3 regions of the Exiguobacterium sp. K1 genome follow, and region 1 is predicted to be linked to each of the others. Evidence: riboswitches for the same ligand, from Rfam matches in the RefSeq annotation. Region 1 holds a riboswitch; each other region holds the start of a gene.
What was found. Region 1 has a riboswitch for lysine ahead of N7U64_RS10130 (Na+/H+ antiporter NhaC family protein). Riboswitches for the same ligand answer to the same signal wherever they lie in the genome.

Region 1 (8,653 bases):
TCGAGATGACCGGAGAAGCCAATTGTTTTCGGATGAACGGCAGCAGCACCGGCCTCGACCGTGGCGACAAGACAAATCCGTTTCGGAGAGACTTCAATCCAGTCTGTCTGGACACCATGAGAGGTCAGTAATTCATAGACATAGGTTGCGACGTTCTCTTCCCCGTCGTGTGGATTAGTGCTTGGAATTTGTAAACAGCGTTGCAAATAAGTAATCGGTTCTGTAAGCATAATTTCTCCTCCTTTACTGTCTTGTTCCCGTTTTCAGGTAGTTGCGTGAGGTGAACGAATGGCCAAAACATTTAAGCGCACCGAATTTCTTAGGCTCAAACCGTTTGAAAATGAACAAAAAAACACGATTCCTGAATCAGGAATCGTGCTGAACAGAAAATCAAAGCCGTTATTCAGCATCTGTTTTCCATTTGTCGTCGATTAACATTTCGCCCGGCCACGTGTACGCCATGATGCCGCCGTCGGCCGTAATGTCTTCACCGGTGACGTAAGAGCTGTCATCTGACGCAAGGAACAGGGCGACGGTCGCCATCTCACGCGGTTTGCCGAGACGGCCGAGTGGAGTAATCCAGGCGTTGGCATCGCGGAACTGTTTACCTTGTTGTTCTTCTTTTCCACCGACGAGTGTATCGATGAGCGGTGTTTCAATCGTCCCTGGGGAAAGCGAGTTGACGCGGATGCCATCGCGGGCATAATCAATTGCCATCGCCCGTGTGAAGTTGGCAATGCCGCCTTTTGCAGCATTGTAGCCGGAACGGTTCAAGTCAGCTGCACGCCCCGACATCGATGATGTATTGATGATGGATCCGCCGTTCTTCAGCATCAATGGAATGACGAATTTACTCGTTAAGAACGTTCCGCGTAAATCGACGGCGATGATTTGATCAAACAGTTCGATCGGGTATTCATGCACCTTCCCGCCCTGTTGATCAATCCCGGCATTGTTGAACAGAACATCAACCGTTCCATATGTAGATTGTAGATGGTCTGCGAGTTGCTTCACGCTGTCTACTTGTGAGACATCGACATGAACAGCCTCTGCTTTCCCGCCGGCTTCTTTAATTTTTTCAACCGTTGCTTGTGCTTTTTCAAGCTCGACGTCCGCGCAGACGACTGTCGCTCCCTGCTCGGCAAAGACAAGTGCCGTTGCCTGCCCGATTCCTGTCGCTGAGCCGGTAATGACGGCCACTTTGTTTTCAAGTCGTTTCATCAAAAATCTCCTCCTAAAAAATAATATCCGATGGTGTAGCTTACCTTACGAATCATTCCCTGCATCAATCGGGCTAAACCCATCGAACTGTCTAACGTTTTTAAGGAACGGGAATAACTCAAACAGGAAAGCGCAACACGAAAGGAATGAGAACGCTGACATCAGAACAACGGAAATCAGCAAAAAAACTCTTAACCGAAGCCGTTCAGCATCAGATCGAGTTGAAGAATGGACGGATGAAAGAGGAACTGATTGAGGGAACGACGCCGGTCTTATGGTTTGGGAATGCGGCGAAAAAAAGCTGGCTGACGGTCGCGACGAATCCGTCCGCCGGACAGTTTTTAACCAAAGACGGTACTTTGCGTTTTGATTCGACGGGACCGTTCTTTTTACTTGAGCCGGACATGTCTTTGGAGACGTATCTGACCGACGACAACCTGGAACAAAGCATCAGTAAGTTTAATGACTACTTTAAACAAAAAGATGTCTACAAAACCTGGTTCGGAAAGGAGCAGGGTGGAAAACTGGAAGGATTCTTAAACGGACTGGGGGCGTCACTGTACGATTCCTCTCTCCAGTCTGTCATCCATACCGATTTTTTCCCGCTTCCGACGAAACGGTACATGGGGACGATTTCGATGCGGCAGGAACTGGAGCAATCCGTTTTTGGACAAACCTTTTTCATGAAATTACTGCCGCTGTTTTCTTTGCACGGCATCATTTTACTCGGCCGGGAGCATACGGACCGGTTTCGGAAACTGGATTCAAGTACCGTCTGGGAAAATCCCTTCTCTTTACCCGATTATCCGGATGCTATCGTTGAATTCGGGTATTCGGCTGGACTTGATTTGCCTGTCATCGGACTTCATTTTAAACCGGGCGAACAGTTCCTCGGTCTCGGCAGCCGTGTCGATGAAAATGGACGAAGTCATGGGACGTATGGCTCGACGAACGGGCTGCGGGAGATCGGACAACATGTCCGCGAAAAATTCGAAGCATTCTATCCGGCAGAGGATTGACAGCCGTTTTCGTATCCGTAATAATGGAAATGAATTAGCACTCTTGTTGATAGAGTGCTAAAAATGAACAGGGGGTATCGAAAATGGAAACGAAACAATTTAAAGCCGAATCGAAACGATTGCTCGAAATGATGATTCATTCCATCTACACGCATAAGGAAATCTTTTTACGTGAGTTGATTTCGAATGCCAGTGACGCCATGGATAAGATTTATTATAAAGCGTTGACGGACGAGACGATCACGTTCGACAAGGATGCCTATAAAATTACGGTTGAACCGAATAAAGAAACACGTCAGCTGATTTTGCGCGATACGGGAATCGGGATGACAAAAGACGAGCTCGAAGAAAACCTCGGAACGATTGCCAAAAGCGGATCGCTCGCTTTTAAAGCGGAAAATGAATCGAAAGACGGCCATGACATCATCGGGCAGTTCGGTGTCGGTTTTTATTCCGCCTTTATGGTCGCAGATACAGTGACGGTCGTGACGAAACCGTTCGGCAGTGACGTCGCCTACAAGTGGGAGTCGCACGGTGTCGACGGCTATACGATCGAAGAGGTCGAAAAAGAGACGGTCGGAACAGACATCACCCTTCACATCAAAGCAAACGAAGAGGACGAGAACTACGATGAATACTTAGAACCTTACCGTCTCCGGAGCATCATCAAGAAATACTCCGACTTCATCCGCTATCCGATCGAGATGGAGGAGACGGAACAGCGTCCGGTCGAAGGAGCAGATGAAACAGAGTCAGTGACAGTCATGAAGACGGTCAACAGTATGGTCCCGATCTGGCGCAAGAACAAACGGGAGCTGACGGATGAAGATTACCGCAACTTCTATCAGGAAAAACGATACGGATTTGACGCACCGATCAAACACATTCATATCAGTGCCGACGGAGCCGTCCGTTATCAGTCCATTTTGTTCATTCCGGAGCAACCGTCATTTGATTATTATTCGAAAGAGTTCGAGAAAGGACTCGAACTGTATGCGAACGGCGTCTTAATCATGGAAAAATGCAGCGATCTCTTACCGGATCACTTCAGTTTCGTCAAAGGAATGGTCGATTCGGAAGACTTATCGCTCAACATTTCGCGTGAAATGCTGCAACACGACCGTCAGTTGAAATTGATTGCGAAGAACATCCAAAGCAAAATCAAGACACAACTCGAAGCGTTGCTGCGTGATGACCGTGAAAAATACGAGACGTTTTATCAAGCGTTCGGTCGTCAGCTGAAGTTCGGCATCTACAACGACTACGGCATGCAAAAAGATACGGTGAAAGATCTTGTTCTGTTCCATTCAGCGAAGGAGAAAAAGCTGGTGACGCTCGCAGAATACGTCGTCGCGATGCCGGAAGAACAGAAGTATATCTATTACGCGTCAGGTGAAAGCACGGATCGGTTGGATAAACTGCCGCAATCCGAGCTTGTCAAAGACAAAGGATTTGATATCCTGTACTTCACGGAAGAAATCGATGAGTTTGCGATTCAAATGCTCCTCAACTATGACGGAAAAGAATTTAAGTCCGTCACGAGCAGTGATCTCGGAATCGAACAGACAGAGCAGCCGGAAACGACAGAAACACAAGCCGAAATGTTTAAAGCGATGCAGGAAGTACTCGCGGGACATGTTAAAGAAGTGAAAGCCTCAACCCGCTTAAAGTCACATCCGGTCTGCTTTGCGACGGATGGGGCAGTATCGATCGAGATGGAAAAAATCCTGAAGGCGATGCCGAATAATCAGGATGTCACAGCGGTCAAAATTCTGGAGTTGAATACGTCGCATGATGTCTTCCGGGCGATTGAGACAGCGTATGCGGAAGACCGTCCGAAATTTGAACGTTACACGAATCTGATGTATCAACAGGCGTTGTTGATGGAAGGGTTACCGATTGAAGATCCGGTTGCCTTTGCCAACGAAGTCTGCGCCTTGATGGTCTGATCGGTCATCATATTCACTTCATGACAACCAAAAGCCGGACCTGATGAATTCATCGGGTCCGGCTTTTTAGATAGAGTAATCGTATTGTACGCTTCGTTTATTCCGAACGAAGTTGTGACGGCACTTCGCCGCGACGTGACAGGACATGCAGCATGACAACGAAAATCACGAAGGTGATCAGCGCACCGATGAAGCCGAATACGGACGAACCGGTGACACCAAGAATGAGGTAACCGATAGCGGATACTGCCGCACCGATCAAAGCGTACGGCAACTGGGTCGTCACGTGATCAATATGGTGTGAACCGGCACCGGTCGAACTGAGAATCGTCGTATCGGAAATCGGTGAACAGTGATCGCCAAAGACAGATCCGGCGAGAACGGCAGCGAGTGTCGGCAACAACAGACTCGGATCGACTGCCATGATCAGATCGGCTCCAATCGGTAACATGATGCCGAACGTACCCCAACTCGTTCCGGTCGAGAATGCCATGATGCTGGCGATCAAGAACAATAAGAACGGCAGATAAGAAGCGGGAATCGATTTGCTGACGAAACTTGCAAGATAATCCCCGGTCTTCATGTCGCCGATGACCGCGATGATCGTCCAGGCGAACAACAGGATGACGACGGCAGGCCACATCGATTTCATACCCGCCCAGATGCTGATGCGGTAATCGCGTGCCGGAATCTTCCGGCCGATCATCATCAAGAATGCTACGACTAAACTAATGACGACACCGGAAACAAGCGAACGTGTCACGTCTGTCGCTTCAAAGGCACCGATTAATGTAAAGGATCGGCCGTCCGCTGCAAGGGCTTGTGCACCTGTCCAAAGGAGTGCTGTGACAGTTGCGATGACTAGGACGACAATCGGAACAACCAGATCGCGGACTTTTCCGCCGTCGTGTTCCTTGACTTCCTCCGCCATTCCCATCGGTGTGCCTTTGTTGGCATCAAACAATTCGCCTTGTAGAGCCCGCAATTCGTGTGTCCGCATCGGTCCGACGGCAATTCCCGTATAGGCGATATAGAGCGTCAGTAACAAAGCGAAGATGGCATAAAAGTTTAACGGCACAATCATCATGAAGGCACTGAATGCCGAGTAATCCGTAATCGAATGTGTCGTTAAGATACCGGCAATAATTGAGATGATGAAGGCACCCCAACTCGACAACGGACTGATGACACAGACCGGTGCAGCGGTCGAGTCGATGATATACGCCAGTTTCGCACGTGAGACGCCACGACGGTCCGTTAACGGACGACTGACGTTTCCGACAGCGAGACTGTTGAAGTAATCATCGATGAAGATGAGAATACCTAATCCAAAGGCAGCGAGTCTTGCACCACGCGCGGTTTTGACGTGTGTCGTCGCCCATTCTCCGAAAGCATGAGCACCTCCGGACGTTTGAATCAGCGTCGACAAGACACCGAGTAACAGTAAGAAAACAAGTAATAAGACATTCCATTCATTTAACGCACCGTCTGCCCAAAACAGGCTGAAGATATTTTTTCCGAGATAAACCGCGGTATCAATCGGGTTAAAGCGATGAAGCAATAAGGCACCGATCAAAATCCCGACACCAAGTGAGATGACGACTTTGCGTGTGACGATCGCTAAAACGATCGCGACAAGCGCCGGTACGAGTGCGACGATAGAATCTGAATAATTGACCATAGTTGTGGTTTCTCCTCCTTTTTTAGAAGATGAGACCCGTTGCACAGAAAAAAGCAAGGGCACCGGCAACAAAGCCGACACCCTTGCTGGATGCGTCTTTCTTAGCCGAATTGGAGTGCTCCATACAGTACGCGTATGGCAATCGAACGGGTCTTTCCCGGTTCGACCAGCATCGTCATGTCTGACACGTGACGATACTTCGGCGGTCTCACCTTTCTTTGATCGTCTTTGTTGTCATCCTCAGACCAAATACTCATTAACACCGCGCCTCTACCTCATCGATAGAATAGTCATATTCTTTTCATAACAAAATTTTATCGCATTCCCGAAAAAAAATTAAGGATGTTTGTTAAGTATTGAAGTAAGAATTCAATTGCTTCATCAGATAATCTTTATTTTCTTCAAACTGTCGCTTTCGATGTCCGTTTGCACCGGAAGGATGGGGAAAACCGAACAACACGGTATGTTTTTTGATTCGTCCCTGATGAAGCAATGTCCGGACCGTCGATTCGACGACGCGTCCGAATGGTACGAGAATGACAGGGTGGGGTAACTGATTTAATTCCGCCGCAAAATGCTCATAGGCATAATGTTGCAGGAGCGGTGTCCGGTCAATCTTCGGTTGATGTCCCGTATAATTTTTATCACGGTAAAAAACGGGATGTCTCAGAATCGAAGTCGTGTGTAACAGTTCCTGATTCGTATGAAATAACGTTGCTGTTGAAGGAATCTTCAACAGTCGGTTTAATTCCAGTTCATCGAGCATTGCCGTCAAATTACGGCGCATCGGACCGGCGAAACTGGCACTGTATTTGACGAGCTTTGCCGTTTCTTCAATTGTCGCGCCATGATGAAAAGCATCAGCCGCTTCTTCATAAGCGATTCGCATCTGTTCGAAACCGGGAGTAATCCCGATGAAAACGACTTTTGCGGAAGCGTTGATATATTCACCGATCGGGGAGTAATAAACGGATAAATCCTGTTCCTGCTGTAATAAAAAACTGTCCACACATAAATCTTGGCGGGTCAGTGGTCGATCAATCGGCAAAGCTCGAATGGCCTGTTCAAAAATGGATAATGAATTTAGCATGATAAGTCCTCTCTCTTTCTGTATTGGACTTATGATAACAAATAATGGTATTACATACAATTTAAACCCATATCAATATAGTAAGGGGTTACGCGGGCAAGAGATGAAAAACAGCTTTGTCTCCAAAAAGAAATAGGAGACAAAGCTGTTTTAGAATGAAGTATTAAGAAGTCCGTTCTTTGACAGAAGCGACTTCAGAGATGATGATTTGACTGCCGAGCATTGGTGATTCTTCCTGTTTCCCGTCCGTTGGTTCCGGACGTTTATGGGAAGCTTTGAAGTCATCACTGTTGCGCCAGGCTTCAAAATGCTTCATGTCTTCCCAGTACATGTTGACGTTCATTTCATCATGTTCTTCGAGTCCTTGCGTCAAGAGTACTTCAACACGAACAAATCCTTCCATCGTATCGAGACCGCTTGGACGGGTGAAGCGTGGTGCCATTGCGGCGGCCATTCCTTTTTTGACTTTAATCCGATTCGTAACGACGATCATTGGATTATCCCCCTTATAGAATGAAATGTGTACATTCATAGTATAGTACGATGAAACCAACAATGCTTGAAAGAAGGAATCGAACATGAATGAAAAAGAGTACGAAGAACGGTTGCGTATCGAGACGATTGATGTGCAGCATCTTTACAATGCGTTCAGCCATTATAACCGGTACGAACCGACGCCTTATGCAGCGCTGGAAGAGTTGTGTGCCGTCTATCCTTTCGATGACACGGACACAGTCATTGATTTCGGCTGTGGAAAAGGACGGCTGAACTTTTATCTGCATGACCGGTTTGATTGCTCCGTCATCGGTGTCGAGATGAACGGACAGTTTTATGAAGACGCTTTGAGGAATCAAGCGGCTTATATGAAAAAAATGAAGCGACGTCAAGGCAGCATTCGTTTTGAACATACGTATGCGGAAAACTATCCGATTCCGGATGACGTGACGAAATGTTACTTCTTTAATCCGTTTTCCGTTCAAATCTTCATGAAGGTCGTTGATCAGATCTTGGCATCCGTTGAAAGGCGTCCCCGCCCGCTGGATTTGATTTTGTATTATCCGGCGGACGAATACCGGTATTATCTCGAACATCAGACGATTTTCGAACAGGTGGAAGAAGTCCGTCTGAAAGAACTTTTTGAAAAAAATCACGACGAACGATTCGTGATTTATCGGGTGGATTTGTCCCAAGAAGTACCAAAACGGGTATAAGGTACTAACAGCAACCACCCCATAAAGTGAGGCGATTCGGATGATTCATTTACAACACGTGACGAAAGAATTTGCGCCGAAACGAGGTTTATTTGATGTCAGCTTTACGGTTGAACCGGGCATGGTGTTCGGTTTTATCGGACCAAACGGTGCCGGGAAATCAACGGCGATCCGACAATTGATGGGATTGATTCAAGCAGACTCCGGTCATGCGACGATCGGTGGATACGACTGTTGGAAGCAATCTCAGGAAGTAAAACGAATCGTCGGTTATTTACCGGGGGAGATTAATCTGCCCGGTGATTTTACGGGTGAACAGATTCTGCATTTAATGCAACAACTCCATCAAAGTAAACCGGAACGTCAGTCAGAGTTACTCGAGCAGTTTCCTTTTGAAACGAAAACCAAGATTCGGAAGATGTCGAAAGGGATGAAGCAAAAGTTGGCATTGGTCGGCTGTTTCATGAAGGATGCTCCCGTTT
Region 2 (7,058 bases), on a different contig from region 1:
GATCAGTTTACGGATCGGTCCTTTCGTGTTATCGATTGTAAAGCAGACCTTGCTTGGATTTTTACCTTTCGCATATTGGCGTAAGTCATCTAAGTAATGTTGAACGTAGGCTGCAATGGCCGGCTCTGCGTCGTACCCCGCTTCTTCCGCAAACAACTGGACGGAGACCGCCATCCGGATCAAATCGTACAGATAGGAACCGAGGTACCCTTCATCAAAGTCATTGACGTCATAAATGATTTCTCCTTTGGCATTGCCGTGGACTCCAAAATTTTCGAAGTGGAGATCCCCTTGAATCCAGGTCGGTGTCTCAGGCGGCGTATCAAATCCGAGCGGAATCCGGGTCACGTCATAATAAAATAAATGGGAACTGCCGCGGAAAAAGAGAAACGGGCTGGCACTCATCTTTTGATACTTCGTTTGCCGTGCCGCTTCATCCAGTCCGCGGACTTCATGATCGTAGAAATCGAGTACTTTCGAGATTGTCAGTTGCCGAATTTCCTCATAGACTTGCGTGAACATGGAAAACCCTCCTTTGTCTAGAAAAAAAGACAACAAAACGAATCCGCTTTGCTGTCTTTTACCTTCATTCGAAGTGCTTTTTATATTCCCCGTATCCAGTCGAATCAAGCTCTTCTACCGGAATAAATCGGAGTGCTGCTGAATTGATGCAGTAGCGGAGACCTCCGAGTTCAGTCGGACCGTCATCAAAGATATGACCAAGATGACTGTCAGCATTCGCAGAACGAACTTCTGTCCGCGTCATGCCGTGTGTCGTATCGAGTTCGACTTCCATCTTATCCTCTGAGATCGGCTTCGCGAAGCTCGGCCATCCGCAGTTTGAATTAAACTTGTCTTTCGACGTAAAGAGCGGTGTCCCGTCGACGATATCAACGTAGAGACCCGGTCGCTCCTCATCCCAGTATTCATTGCGGAAAGCGGGCTCTGTCCCGTTCTCCTGCGTAACTTTATACTGGATCGGTGTCAGGCGTTGTTTCAACTCCTGCTCCTTGCCTTGATCTTTCCAGGCTTCTTTGACGAATTTGGCACGTCCCGATCCGACACTGTACATCTGATAACGGAACGGATTTTTTTTGTAATAATCCTGATGGTACTCCTCTGCCGGCCAAAACGGTTTGGCCGGACGGATGTCGACGGCTACCGGACGTGAAAAACGTCCAGAGGCATCAAGCGCCGCTTTCGAACGTTCTGCCGCCTGTTTTTGATCTTCATCGACATAAAAGATGGCCGGTTCGTAAGACTGACCGCGGTCGTTGAACTGTCCGCCGCCATCCGTCGGATCAATTTGCCGCCAAAAAATTTCAAGCAACTCATCATATGAGATGACCGACGGATCATACGTGACTTCGACCGCTTCTAAATGTCCTGTCGTTTCAGAACAGACCTCTTTATAAGTCGGGTTTTCTGTATGACCACCTGTATAACCGGAAATGACTTGTTCGACACCATCATATTTATGAAATGGCTTGACCATGCACCAGAAACAGCCACCTGCGAATATTGCTTTTGCCATCTAGCTTCCCCTCCTCTGTATGGGTCTATTTTAACGCGTTCCGTGCGGCTACCCTACTATCTTGCTCAGTCAATCTTCGGGATTCGCTTTTAAGCGGCGCATGACAAAATAAATCGCCGCAAATACTAAAATTAATCCACCGAACGAATACCACATGTTATTCATGCGGTACAGCATCTGATAGATTGCTAACGTCACAAGTAAAATCGCAATCGGGATGAATGCCCGTTTAAAGTGATACCAATAGTTCACTGAGGTCGCCTCCATTTTTCTTTTATCTTAATCGATTTCTCTCCGTTTGATACGTTTTCCAGATGATTTCTTTTTCAAAAGGCACAAAAAAAGCCGACCCCGTTGGAAACGGAATCGACTTTTCATTTACGGACGCGGATGCTCCGGGAATTCCATTTCTTCATAAGGAACGACCGATGTCCGGTTTTTAAATTTATGACCTAACCAAAAGGCAAGGAATAACGGGATGCCGACATAGGTTGCGGCAATTCCCACCCAGTCAATTTGATCCGCGAGGAACGCGGCGTAGTTTTGGCCGACGATGACGAGAAAACAAAGTCCGAACGCAAAGAGCGGTCCAAACGGGAAAGCAGGTGCCACGTACGGCAAATCACTGAGCGAATGACCTTGCGCAAGGAATCCTTTGCGGAAACGGTAGTGGCTGATCGCGATACCGAGCCATGCGATGAAACCGGTCATCCCTGATGCATTCAACAGCCACAGATATACTTGACCGCCGAACATCGATGTCAGGAAGCAAAGTGCTCCGATGGCACCGGTCGCAAGCAACGCATTGCGGGGAACACCATTTTTTGAGACTTGTGCGAACAATTTCGGTGCATCACCTTGGCGTGCCAACGTATACAGCATCCGTGTCGACGCATACATTCCGGAGTTTCCTGCCGATAAGACAGACGTCAGAATAACAGCGTTCATCAATGCTGCCGAGAACGCAAGACCGGCTTTTTCAAAGACAAGTGTAAACGGACTGACCGCTACATCGGTAATGTCATTCGAAACGAGGTTCGGGCTTGTGTACGGAATCAACATTCCGATGACGAAAATCGCAAACACATAAAACAGAAGAATCCGCCAAAAGACTTGTTTCACGGCTTTCGGAACGTTTTTCTTCGGATCTTCCGACTCACCGGCTGCGATTCCGACAAGTTCCGTTCCCTGGAAACTGAAACCGGCAACCAGGATGATACCGATGACGGCCGGGATGCCTCCGACGAACGGCGCATCACCTAACGCAAAGTTTTTAAAACCGACCGGTGCTTCTGATGTGAAGACACCGAAGATCATGGCGACACCGACAATCAGGAAGATGATGACAGTGACTACTTTGATCATTGCGAACCAATATTCCGCTTCCCCGAAACCTTTAACGGAGAAGTAATTTAAACCAATCATCAATAACAGGAAAATCGCACTGAAGTAAAATCCGGGAACATCCGGGAACCAGTAACTCATGACGATTTGCGCCGCTACGAGTTCTACGGCAATCGTGACCGCCCAGTTGTACCAGTAGTTCCAACCTAACGCAAAACCAAACGACGGGTCGACGAATTTTGCGCCGTAGGTCGAGAATGAACCGGCGACCGGCATGTACGCCGCCATCTCACCAAGACTCGTCATCAGGAAGTACACCATGAGTCCGACAATGGCATAGGATAACAACGCACCGCCCGGACCGGCCGCAGCAACGGATGCACCGGAGGCAATGAATAAACCGGTTCCGATCGCACCGCCAATCGCAATCATCGACATATGGCGGGCCTGCAGACCGCGTTTTAGTCCTTCTTCGGTTGAATCGAGTTTTCTTTGGGGTTGTAAAGTATTCATCTCATTCGCTTCTCTCTTTTTTAAATTTTTGAGAGGACACTTTTTGAAAAAAAACAAAAAGCGCCCTCATCTTCCAGAAGGAAGATGAGAACGCAACATAGTAAAAGGATGCGCCCCATTCTACCGTCGTGAAAGATAGCTCCCCACAAGTCATGCCTGACCTGTGACAGTATTAGACCTGTTCGATCTAATCCCAATCGATCATCTTCAAAGCGATGATTGATTTCGGCAATTCTTCCTTTTCAATCACCTCATCTGCCGCTTGACGACATCCGTGACTGTACTTATAAGAACTGCAACCTCCATCCCACTGGTTGAGTGAGAACTAATTAAGTTAGTTATAATTTCGTTATTACATCGTCATGTTACACAAAACGTCTTTAAATTGTCAATTCTTTTTTTGAAATGTCGGCTATTCATGGTAAAAATCCGTAATTTTTAGTACACTAAATTATAGAAGTTAACCGAGAGAAAGGATGTTGCTTGAATGCCACAAGAACGTGATCAACTGACCTATCGATTAGAGGAACAAATGCGGGTCATTCTCCGGACACTACGCCGCGAACTCAACCGACTGTTTGAAGGAACCGCGACGCGGAGTGAATTTTTCATTTTGCGTAGCCTGTCCGAAAATGGTCCCCAACGTCCGACTCTACTCGCAGAGCAGTTTGAGCTTGCGACAAGTCAGGTAACAGCTTTGACTGATCGTTTGTACAAAGCCGGATTCGTCACGCGGACGCGTTCGACGGATGACAGAAGATCGATTGTTTTAGCACTGACGGACGAAGGAGAAGCCGCTTTCCGCGAACTTGAAGTCGTCCGCCGGAAATATCTCCAAGAGCGTTTCGGCACCCTCACGGAAGAAGAGCTGAATGCGATGGTTCTCGTCTTCGATAAGATCCTCTTAACGATGGATGAAGAAGCGATTTCTTCCTAAAAATTACTTTCAAAAAAATATTTATTTTTTCTCCGACAAAGTTCACTTGACTGTGTACTTTGTCTTTTTTATTGACTTTAGCATCTTTCGCTAAACATTTTTCCATTTCTTGCCGTTAGTAAAATGGGTATACTGGAACTATCTTATTGGAAATGCGTTTACGAGGAGCTGGGAGGATTTGTTGTCCATCATGAATAATTTCATCATTAACTTTTGCTTACTGTTTACAACGATTACTCTTTTGTTTCTTCCTTTTCGAAATCACCCACGGATTACACCGAACACGAATCTGAACGTTCGACTCGTTTTAGGTGGTCTCGCCGGTCTGATTTCTGTCCTTCTAATGTTCAACAGCATTCAGATTGATGTCGCCCGGGTCGACTTACGGATTGTCCCTGTCGTCATCGCCATGATGTTCGGCGGGTTGCCGAGTGCCCTCGTCACCGGTGTAATGATCGTCGCGACACGTTTTATGCTGACTCCGGTCGAACAAATGGATGCTGCTGTCGTATCAACGATTGTCATCGGAGTGTTCATCCTGACGATTGCTGTCATCCGCCGCTATATCCGGATGACCTTCTGGAACTTCGAACTGATGATTGGCATCGGGATTCTCTATTCATTACCGGCCATCTATCTGTTGACGAACAGTTGGACGACTTTCATCGAAGTTTCGCTGGCTTACATATTCTTTAACTTGATTGCCGGTTTTGTGACCTATCATTTGTTGACGGAATTACGACGACATTTTGAAAATATCCAGTACCAGCAAAAGCTCGCCATGACGGATGCCTTAACAGGACTCGCCAACCGCCGCCGGCTGGATGATTCCCTGTCGCTCGTTGGTTCAGCGGAAGAAGGCTACTCTCTTATCTTGATTGACATTGATTTCTTTAAGCACGTCAACGATACATATGGTCATGACGCTGGTGACGATGTTTTACGGCAACTCGGGACGACGTTAGCCTCACTGGCACGACCGGATGATTTGGTCGGACGTTACGGCGGCGAGGAATTTTTAATCATTCTCCCGAACACCTCACTCGTCGATGCGAAGAGCGTTGCAGAACTGGCCCGGACGACGGTCGCCCGAAATCTTTTCCCAACGACAGCCGTCCCCGATCTGCAGATTACGATTTCCCTCGGTATTGCGCACTCGAGCAGCTCGCATACGTCTCTTGAAGCCTTACAGCAGGCAGATAAGGCGCTGTATCATTCAAAGGACAGCGGACGCAACCGGAGTACGACCTATACCAAACAACTGCAACTCGAACAGGCCTGATTCCCGCCCTTTCCCGTCATCCGGTGAAAGGGCGGTTTTTTGATATCACTTTAAGTCGATTGTTCCGGAAAACCGATGCTCTTGACTGTTCCGAAAACAATCATCCGGCTGAGTTGATCTGCCATGTAGGTCGCTGAATAAGGGCGACCGTTTCGTAACCAGGAAATCAGTAACCCAAGCTGTCCGCCGATCACGTAATTCAACAATAAATCACGATCAACCAGTTGGGTTTCCGTTACCGTGTGCGCCTCGAACACCCGCTGATAATTTTCCTTTAACATATCGAGAAAACGCGAGATGAACGTTTTGACCGGACCGTTCAGCAACATCGTCCGATAAAATTGTTCATGTTCTTCAATATGGATGAACAGTCGTTCGAAGTAACGGCTGACCCGATCGAGCGACGGAACAGCCGGTGCCCCGGTTCCCTGAATCCGGATTGCTTCCATCAGAAGCCGCATATGATCGTCTACGATCTGGTTCATCAAATCATATTTATCCGTAAAATGGGCGTAGAAGGTGGATCGATTGACCGCCGCCCCATCCGTCAACATCTTGACGGTAATCGTCGAAAAAGGATGACGGTCCAGCAAACGAAATAATTCTTTTGTAATACGGTCACGTGACCGCTTTGGTCGTGGATCTTGTCCTGAATTCATCTTCTACAACCACCTTTTTTGGATATTGTATCCGTTCTCATTGACTTTTCCAACACTTTGTCGGAAATTGTCGGTTGTATGTTGATTCCTTCTTCATATAATTAACTATATTAACTACTCCTCCCCCAGAGGAGTAGTTTTTATGTTACGACTGGGGAACTCAGAGTATACGGAAGAAAGGATGCATTTCATATCATGAACATGAAAAAAGTATTATTGATTAACATTTTGACACTGGTTGTTTTAATCGGTGGAGGCGCAATCGGCTACTACTATTACGATCAAGCGACAAGTTACGTGAAAACAGACAATGCCAAGATTGATGGAAAAATGATTACCATCGCAAGTCCCGGTGCCGGTAAACTGACGGACTGGACAGCCAAAACAGGTCAAACGCTCGACAGTGACGCGACACTCGGTCATGTCATGATGGCGCAAGCGGGGCAAAAACCGGTCAGTACAGCGGTCTCTATGCCAACAAAAGCAACAGTCGTTCAGTCGATGGCGACAGAAAACGGCGTTGTCGGAGCAGGAACACCGCTCGCTTACGGTTTTAACTTAAATGAGCTTTGGGTAACAGCGAACGTCGAAGAAACCGACATTGATGAAGTCAAAGTCGGACAGACTGTCGATGTTTACGTGGACAGCTATCCGGACACGACGTTATCCGGTGAAGTCGAACAAATCGGTATGACAACGGCTGGAACATTTTCGATGATGCCGTCTTCAAACGGAACTGCCAACTACACGAAAGTTGCGCAAGTCATTCCGGTCAAAGTCTCACTGTCA
Region 3 (7,058 bases), on a different contig from region 1:
ACCGATGAAAGAAGAGACAGGGACACCGGGAGCCACGGACCCGACAACAACAGATGATTCGACGACAGTCGAGCAACCCGTTCAATAACGCTAACGGGTGATGTTAAAAAGCACACGTTTCAGATACTTTCTTGAAAAGTATCCTGAAACATGTGCTTTTTTTCGGAAAGGAAGATGAGTTCTCCTCTGTATTCAAATCAGAATCAGCGTTGCCGTTCCATTTCGACCGTGAACGTATACCGGTCGCCGCGATACGCGGAAATGACATACTCAAACGGTTGATCGGTGGCAAGGAAAGTCAGTTGTTCGACGGACAAAACAGGTGAACTGACCGACAGACCGAGGTGTTGTGCTTCTTCTTTTGTCGCGAGACGTGATTCGAAAGTCTGACTGGCGCGACCCAGGTTGAGTCCACTGGCTTCAGCAAAGGCATAAAGGGACGTAATGGCGACATCCTGGTTCAAACCCGGCAACAGCTGTTCTGGGATATAAACAGTTTCGAGCGCAAGCGGTTGTTCGTTTGCGATGCGTAACCGTTTTAATTCATAAATTTTGGCACCTTCACGAATCCCGAGTTTATTCGCAATCGTCATTTCAGCAGCAATCGTTTGATAAGACAACAGTTCACTCGCCGGTTCCAAACCAAGATGTTCCATCTCTTCGGAAAAACTGGTTAATCCGGACAGTTGCATGACGATTTTTTTGTTGGCGACGAATGTGCCGCGTCCTTTTTGACGAATGAGATAACCAGCGTTAACAAGATTCGAGATGGCTTGACGGACAGTCATCCGGCTGATTTGATGGGCTTCGGCAAACTCGCGTTCCGAGGGGATCAAATCGCCGGGTTGTAACAGACCCTCCTCGATTTGTTGCTTCAAGGCAGCTTCGATTTGGTAGTAGATTGGAAGTGGTGAATTTTTATTGATATGCTGAATCACGGCATTTCGTCCCTTCGCGGTCGATAGTCTTTCATCTAGTGTACTAGGAAATGGAGATGTCGACAAACGATTGTAAGTGATTTGTGTCATAATAGAAGCAAATTCAGTGCTGAAAAGGTGGAATGAAGATGCGTTCAGAGCAAATTTATCCGGACGTCCGGACCTTCGAATCAATCGTGACAGGTACGAAGGAAGAACAAGGCTACTGGATAAGATTAGAACAAAGTTACTTTTATCCGGAGAGCGGGGGGCAGCCTGCCGATCGGGGAACACTCAACGGGGTTTCCGTCCTCGATGTCCAGCTTCAAGAAGGGGATGTCTGGCACCTGCTCGACAGTCCGCTTCTTGAAAACGAAGTGCAAGGTGAGGTCGATGATGTCATTCGAACGGATCATGCGGCGCAACATACAGCACAACACGTTATTTCTGCCGTTCTTCAAGACGAATTTCAAATCAAGACAGTCAGTTTCCGAACCGGCACAGAAGAATCGACGCTTGATCTCGATCTCGATGACTGGGATGAGACGCTTCAAAGTCGTTTGGAGGAACGTTTACGGACGGTGATTCAAGCGAACCTCTTGATTACGGCAACGGAATATACAGAAGAAGAAGCATTGCAGTTACCGTTACGAAAAACACCACAAGTCACAGGAAAAATCCGGGTCGTTCAAATCGGTGAACTGGATTACAGTGCCTGTGGAGGAACGCATCTCGCCTCGACGTCGGAACTGGAACTGATTTTATTCACGGGACTTGAAAAGGTTCGCGGGAATATTCGTTTAGCGTACGTTGCAAAAGACCGAGCGTTTCGATTACTGACGACCGAACGGCGTGTCCTGACAGAAACTGCACGTGCAGTATCAGCTAAAAAAAATCAGGTCCATCTTGTTGTGGAAGACCTGAAACAGGAGCAAGTCCGTCTGAACCGTCAAATCGGACAGGCAGAAGATCTGCATGTCAAAACGGTCTTAAAACAGTTGCTCGCAACAGATGAACCGGTTCTCACCGTACGGCATAATCAAGAGGATGTCCGTTTTTCGGAAAAACTGTTGAAAGCCCTGGCTGAAACAGGACGGACAGGATTCGTCTGGAACGAAAACGCCAAAAAATTATTCATGTGCAGCGCTGGATCCATTCATCTCGGAAAATTTGCCAAAACCCATTTAAAGCAGTTTAATGGACGGGGCGGCGGAAGTGAAAACAATGCCCAAGCAGTATTCCAAACGTATGAAGAGGCACAAGCTTATGCAGAAGCATTAAAGGAGGAATTACATACATGACAGTGATTCAAGTAAAAACAACCGAACAAAAACAAGCGGTCCGAATGATCCGGGAACGGGTTTTCGTCGAGGAACAAGGCGTTCCGAGCCATTTGGAATATGATACGCATGATGAAACAGCGATTCACTTGCTTGTCCTCGATGAGATGAATCGTCCGGTTGCGACGGGGCGGACCCGTCCGTACGATGAGCAACGGATGAAGGTCGAACGCGTCGCGACCCTTGCGGCGACAAGAGGAAAAGGATACGGCGGCGAGCTGATGCAGGCGATGGAGCGGATTGCCCGCCGGGAAGGCCGGACGATTTTAACGCTCGGTGCCCAAGTACAGGCCATTCCGTTTTATCAAGGGCTTGGTTATGCGATTGTTTCCGATGAATTTGACGATGCGGGCATTCCGCACCGGACGATGGAGAAAAAAATTTAATGCTGATTTTTTTGAGAAATCCTGAAAAAAGGGTTTCTTTTTTTGAAAGTCTATGTATATATATAATTCATAGTGAATTTTTATACAGACAGATACAGTCGAATTCAAGGAGGAAATAAGAATGACAAAACAAAAATTGATTTTAGCGTATTCGGGTGGACTGGATACTTCAGTCGCCATCAAATGGTTAAGCAAGGACTATGACGTCGTCGCATTGTGCATGGATGTCGGCGAAGGAAAAGATTTGTCGGTCATCAAAGAAAAAGCGTTACTCGTCGGTGCGATCGAATCGATTGTTCTTGATGTCAAAGATGAATTCGCAAATGACTTTGTTTTGCCGGCCCTCCAATATGGTGCGCATTATGAAGGTGCGTATCCATTGATTTCCGCTTTATCTCGCCCGTTGATTGCTGAAAAACTGGTTGAAGTGGCACATGCCCACGGTGCCACAGCAGTCGCCCACGGATGTACCGGAAAAGGAAACGACCAAGTCCGGTTCGAAGTTTCGGTTGCTGCTCTTGATCCGTCGCTCGAAGTCATCGCACCGGTTCGCGAATGGAAATGGTCACGTGAAGAAGAAATCGCTTATGCAAAAGAAAACAACGTTCCGATTCCGATTAATCTCGACAGCCCGTATTCAATCGACATGAACTTATGGGGACGCAGTAACGAATGTGGTGTCCTTGAAAATCCATGGACAGAGCCGCCGCAAGATGCATACGCTTTGACGGTCGCACCGGAAGACGCACCGGATCAAGCGGAAGAAGTCATCATCGGTTTTGAAGCAGGTGTTCCGGTTTCAATCAACGGGACAGCGTATCCGCTGGCGAAGCTGATTACAGAACTGAATATCATTGCCGGTGCACACGGTGTCGGACGGATTGACCATGTCGAAAACCGTTTGGTCGGCATCAAGTCACGTGAAGTGTATGAGTGCCCGGGTGCGACAGTCTTACTCAAAGCCCACGCAGCACTTGAAACGATCACATTGACGAAAGACGTTGCCCACTTTAAACCGATTCTCAGCAAACAATATGCAGAAACGATTTACAACGGATTGTTCCATGCCCCGCTGACAAAAGGCCTCAAAGCGTTCTTGACGGCAACGCAACAGGACGTGACCGGTGAAGTCCGTGTCAAACTGTATAAAGGGAACGCAACCGTCACAGGACGTCAGTCAGCAGTTTCGCTCTACGATGAGAAACTCGCGACGTATACAAAAGAAGATGCCTTTGATCACGAAGCAGCGAAAGGATTCATCAAATTACACGGTCTTGCGATTTCGACACATGCCAGTGTCCATCGTCAGGAAGGCGTGAAAAAATGACGAAACTATGGGGCGGACGTTTTACGGAAAGTGCTTCCGCTCAAGCGGAGGCCTTCGGAGCATCGATTTCGTTTGATCAGAAATTAGCAGCCGTTGATTTACAGGGGAGTCTTGCGCACGCGCAGATGTTATATGAACAGGGAATTCTTGAAAAGACCGAGTGGGAACAAATCGAAGCCGGTCTTAAACAGTTGCAAACGACACTCGAGCAACACGTCTATACGACAGTGGATGAAGACATCCACATGAATCTCGAGCGGTTACTGACGGAACAGATTGGTCCCGTTGCCGGGAAGCTACACACGGCGCGCAGTCGAAATGACCAGGTCGCGACTGATCTCCACCTTTGGATGGAACAGCATGTTCTTGAACTTCTGACCAGTATCCGCAACCTGCAATCCGTCATTACGGAACAGGCGGAGCAACATGTCGAGACGGTCATGCCAGGTTATACTCACCTGCAACGGGCGCAACCGATCTCACTCGCGCATCATCTGCTCGCTTACTTTTGGATGTTTGAACGGGATGCCGATCGATTGACCGATAACCTGAAACGGATTCGGATGTCGCCGCTCGGTGCCGGGGCACTGGCGGGAACGACTTTCCCGATTGATCGGTTCAAGTCAGCTGAACTACTCGGTTTTGAACACGTCTATCCGAACAGTTTGGACGCGGTCTCAGACCGGGACTTCGTGATTGAATACCTTGGCATCGCGTCGACGGTCATGATGCATCTGTCACGCTTTTGCGAAGAAATCATCATCTGGGCGTCGCAAGAATTTTCGTTCATTGAGCTGTCCGATGCGTTTTCGACGGGATCAAGCATGATGCCGCAGAAAAAAAATCCAGATTTCGCGGAACTGATCCGCGGCAAAACAGGTCGTGTCTACGGAAATCTGATGGGTTTCCTGACGACGATGAAAGCATTACCACTCGCATACAATAAAGATATGCAGGAAGATAAGGAAGGTGTCTTTGACACCGCTGATACCGTGTTACAATCCGTTCAAATTTTTACAGGCATGATCGAATCGGCTACGTTTAAGACAGAAGCGCTCAAGAAGGCGACGATGCAAGACTTCTCGAATGCAACGGAACTGGCGGATTATCTGGTCACAAAAGGGATTCCGTTCCGGGAAGCACATGAAATCGTCGGCAAAGCCGTCTTACATTGTGTCCAAAGCGGCTGTTTCTTAAAAGATTTGACGCTGTCCACGTATCAGACGTTCCATCCGGTCATTGCAGAAGATGTCTATCCGTTGTTAGATCCGGTTCAGGCGGTCGCACGACGGGGAAGTTACGGCGGGACCGGTTTTACGGCCGTCCGGGATCAACTCGCATTAGCGAAGAAGCAACTTGAAAAATTATAAAATTCAAAAAAAGTTTGGCAAATCACTGGATTTAACAAAAAATGTTTGCTATAACTGTAACTAACAACCGACAGATAGAGGCGCGGATGACATCAGTAGCAACACTTATTCAAGGCAAGCATGCCAAGTGATGTGAAAGGGGAAATCCGCCGAAGTGAACAAGAAGATGCTTTTTCTTGATTGCTGGTACAACGGTTAAGATCCGTTGTACTGCCGAAACCCACGTTTCGGAGCGCTATCTTACGTAAAAGAACGTATGACGCTGTCATCGTTTGTCCGATCGTGATAACGACGGGCCGTAGGAACGCTCCTACCGGCCCGTCGTTTTTTTCTGTTTCGGGACAAAAGGAGATAGGATTGTGACAACTGTACTTAAATTTGGTGGTAGTTCGGTTGCGACTGTCGAACAGATTCAGTCAATTGCGAATTATTTGAAGAATCGGACGGAACAAGGGGAAAAATTAGTCGTCGTCGTGTCGGCAATGGGGAAAATGACCGATTCATTGATTGCCCAGGCGCAGGCGATAACGGACCGTCCGGAACGACGCGAACTGGACCGGCTGCTTGCAATCGGTGAAGAACAGACGATTTCATTACTCAGCATCGCCCTGAACTCACTCGGGATAAAAGCCTTGTCGCAGACAGGGGCCCAGGCAGGCATCAGCACGATGGGACTGCACACGAAAAGTAAAATCAAACAGATTGACGGCGAATTGCTCCGGAAAAAACTGGAGACATACGACGTCATCATCGTCGCCGGTTTCCAGGGCGTCAATGAGCTCGGGGATGTCACGACACTCGGTCGTGGCGGATCGGATACGACAGCCGTCGCATTGGCCGCGGTTCTTGATAAACGATGTGAAATTTACACGGACGTCGACGGTGTTTACACAGCTGATCCACGGATTCATGCAACGGCACAACCGATTCCACACATTTCATACGATGAGATGATGGAAATGAGTGCACTCGGTTCAAAAGTCATGGAGATGCGCAGTGTCGAACTCGGTAAAAAATACGGCGTCCACATCTTCGTCGGAAAAACATTAGAATCGGAAAGAGGGACTTGGATTATGGAGGCAACGGAAACGATGGAACAAAAAGCGGTCACGAGCGTCAGTGTAACGAAAAACGTGTTGACGGTGTCAATCAAGCATGTACCGCAGACGAACTCGGCGGTCGCGGATATCTTTGAACTGTTATCAGGACGTCACGTCAACATCGATATGATCAGTCAGACGACGTTTGACAGTGACATCTTCCTTTCCTTCTCTTGTCCGCTGGATGAAGAAGAGTTTTTGGAAGAAGCACTGCAGGATATCATCAATCGTTTCCCGACGGTCAAAGTCGACCGTCATAACCAGCATGCCAAGTTATCCGTCGTCGGAATCGGGATGCGGGACGCAACCGGGGTCGCTTCGAAATTGTTTGCGACGTTCCGGGCGGAAAACATCACGTTTTATCAAGTTACGACATCAGAAATCAGCATCTCATATACGATTGCCCAGGCCGATATCGAACGGACTGTCGCAGCAATCGCAAAAGCATTCGATCTGTAAGGAGGAAATCATATGTATCATGTCGCAGTCATTGGCGCAACCGGCGCCGTTGGTCAAAAAATGTTACAAGTCCTGGCGGAACACGATTTTCCGGTCCGTCAGATTTCAGCTTATGCTTCAGCCCGTTCAGCCGGGAAAATCGTTCAGTTCAAAGGACAG

Region 2: linked by a shared signal. The riboswitch ahead of N7U64_RS12500 (amino acid permease) and the one ahead of N7U64_RS10130 (Na+/H+ antiporter NhaC family protein) in region 1 are both predicted to bind lysine.
Region 3: linked by a shared signal. The riboswitch ahead of N7U64_RS11270 (aspartate kinase) and the one ahead of N7U64_RS10130 (Na+/H+ antiporter NhaC family protein) in region 1 are both predicted to bind lysine.

What each region holds. Positions count from the first base shown of each region.
Region 1 covers NZ_JAOTIT010000004.1:75,738-84,390, forward strand. The annotation lists gene N7U64_RS10110 (ArgE/DapE family deacylase) at 1-230, opposite strand, end outside; gene N7U64_RS10115 (SDR family oxidoreductase) at 400-1,221, opposite strand; gene N7U64_RS10120 (hypothetical protein) at 1,368-2,240, shown strand; gene htpG (molecular chaperone HtpG) at 2,324-4,189, shown strand; gene N7U64_RS10130 (Na+/H+ antiporter NhaC family protein) at 4,287-5,870, opposite strand; lysine riboswitch at 5,976-6,151, opposite strand; gene N7U64_RS10135 (uracil-DNA glycosylase family protein) at 6,220-6,960, opposite strand; gene N7U64_RS10140 (heme oxygenase) at 7,124-7,453, opposite strand; gene N7U64_RS10145 (methyltransferase) at 7,539-8,171, shown strand; gene N7U64_RS10150 (ABC transporter ATP-binding protein) at 8,212-8,653, shown strand, end outside.
Region 2 covers NZ_JAOTIT010000006.1:56,515-63,572, reverse strand. The annotation lists gene N7U64_RS12515 (DUF2252 domain-containing protein) at 1-522, opposite strand, end outside; gene msrA (peptide-methionine (S)-S-oxide reductase MsrA) at 587-1,534, opposite strand; gene N7U64_RS12505 (hypothetical protein) at 1,604-1,786, opposite strand; gene N7U64_RS12500 (amino acid permease) at 1,913-3,391, opposite strand; lysine riboswitch at 3,520-3,704, opposite strand; gene N7U64_RS12495 (MarR family winged helix-turn-helix transcriptional regulator) at 3,879-4,328, shown strand; gene N7U64_RS12490 (diguanylate cyclase domain-containing protein) at 4,519-5,610, shown strand; gene N7U64_RS12485 (TetR/AcrR family transcriptional regulator) at 5,661-6,269, opposite strand; gene N7U64_RS12480 (HlyD family secretion protein) at 6,465-7,058, shown strand, end outside.
Region 3 covers NZ_JAOTIT010000005.1:39,629-46,686, forward strand. The annotation lists gene N7U64_RS11240 (LCP family protein) at 1-88, shown strand, start outside; gene phnF (phosphonate metabolism transcriptional regulator PhnF) at 204-938, opposite strand; gene N7U64_RS11250 (alanyl-tRNA editing protein) at 1,067-2,218, shown strand; gene N7U64_RS11255 (GNAT family N-acetyltransferase) at 2,215-2,643, shown strand; gene N7U64_RS11260 (argininosuccinate synthase) at 2,765-3,970, shown strand; gene argH (argininosuccinate lyase) at 3,967-5,340, shown strand; lysine riboswitch at 5,408-5,586, shown strand; gene N7U64_RS11270 (aspartate kinase) at 5,700-6,899, shown strand; gene N7U64_RS11275 (aspartate-semialdehyde dehydrogenase) at 6,912-7,058, shown strand, end outside.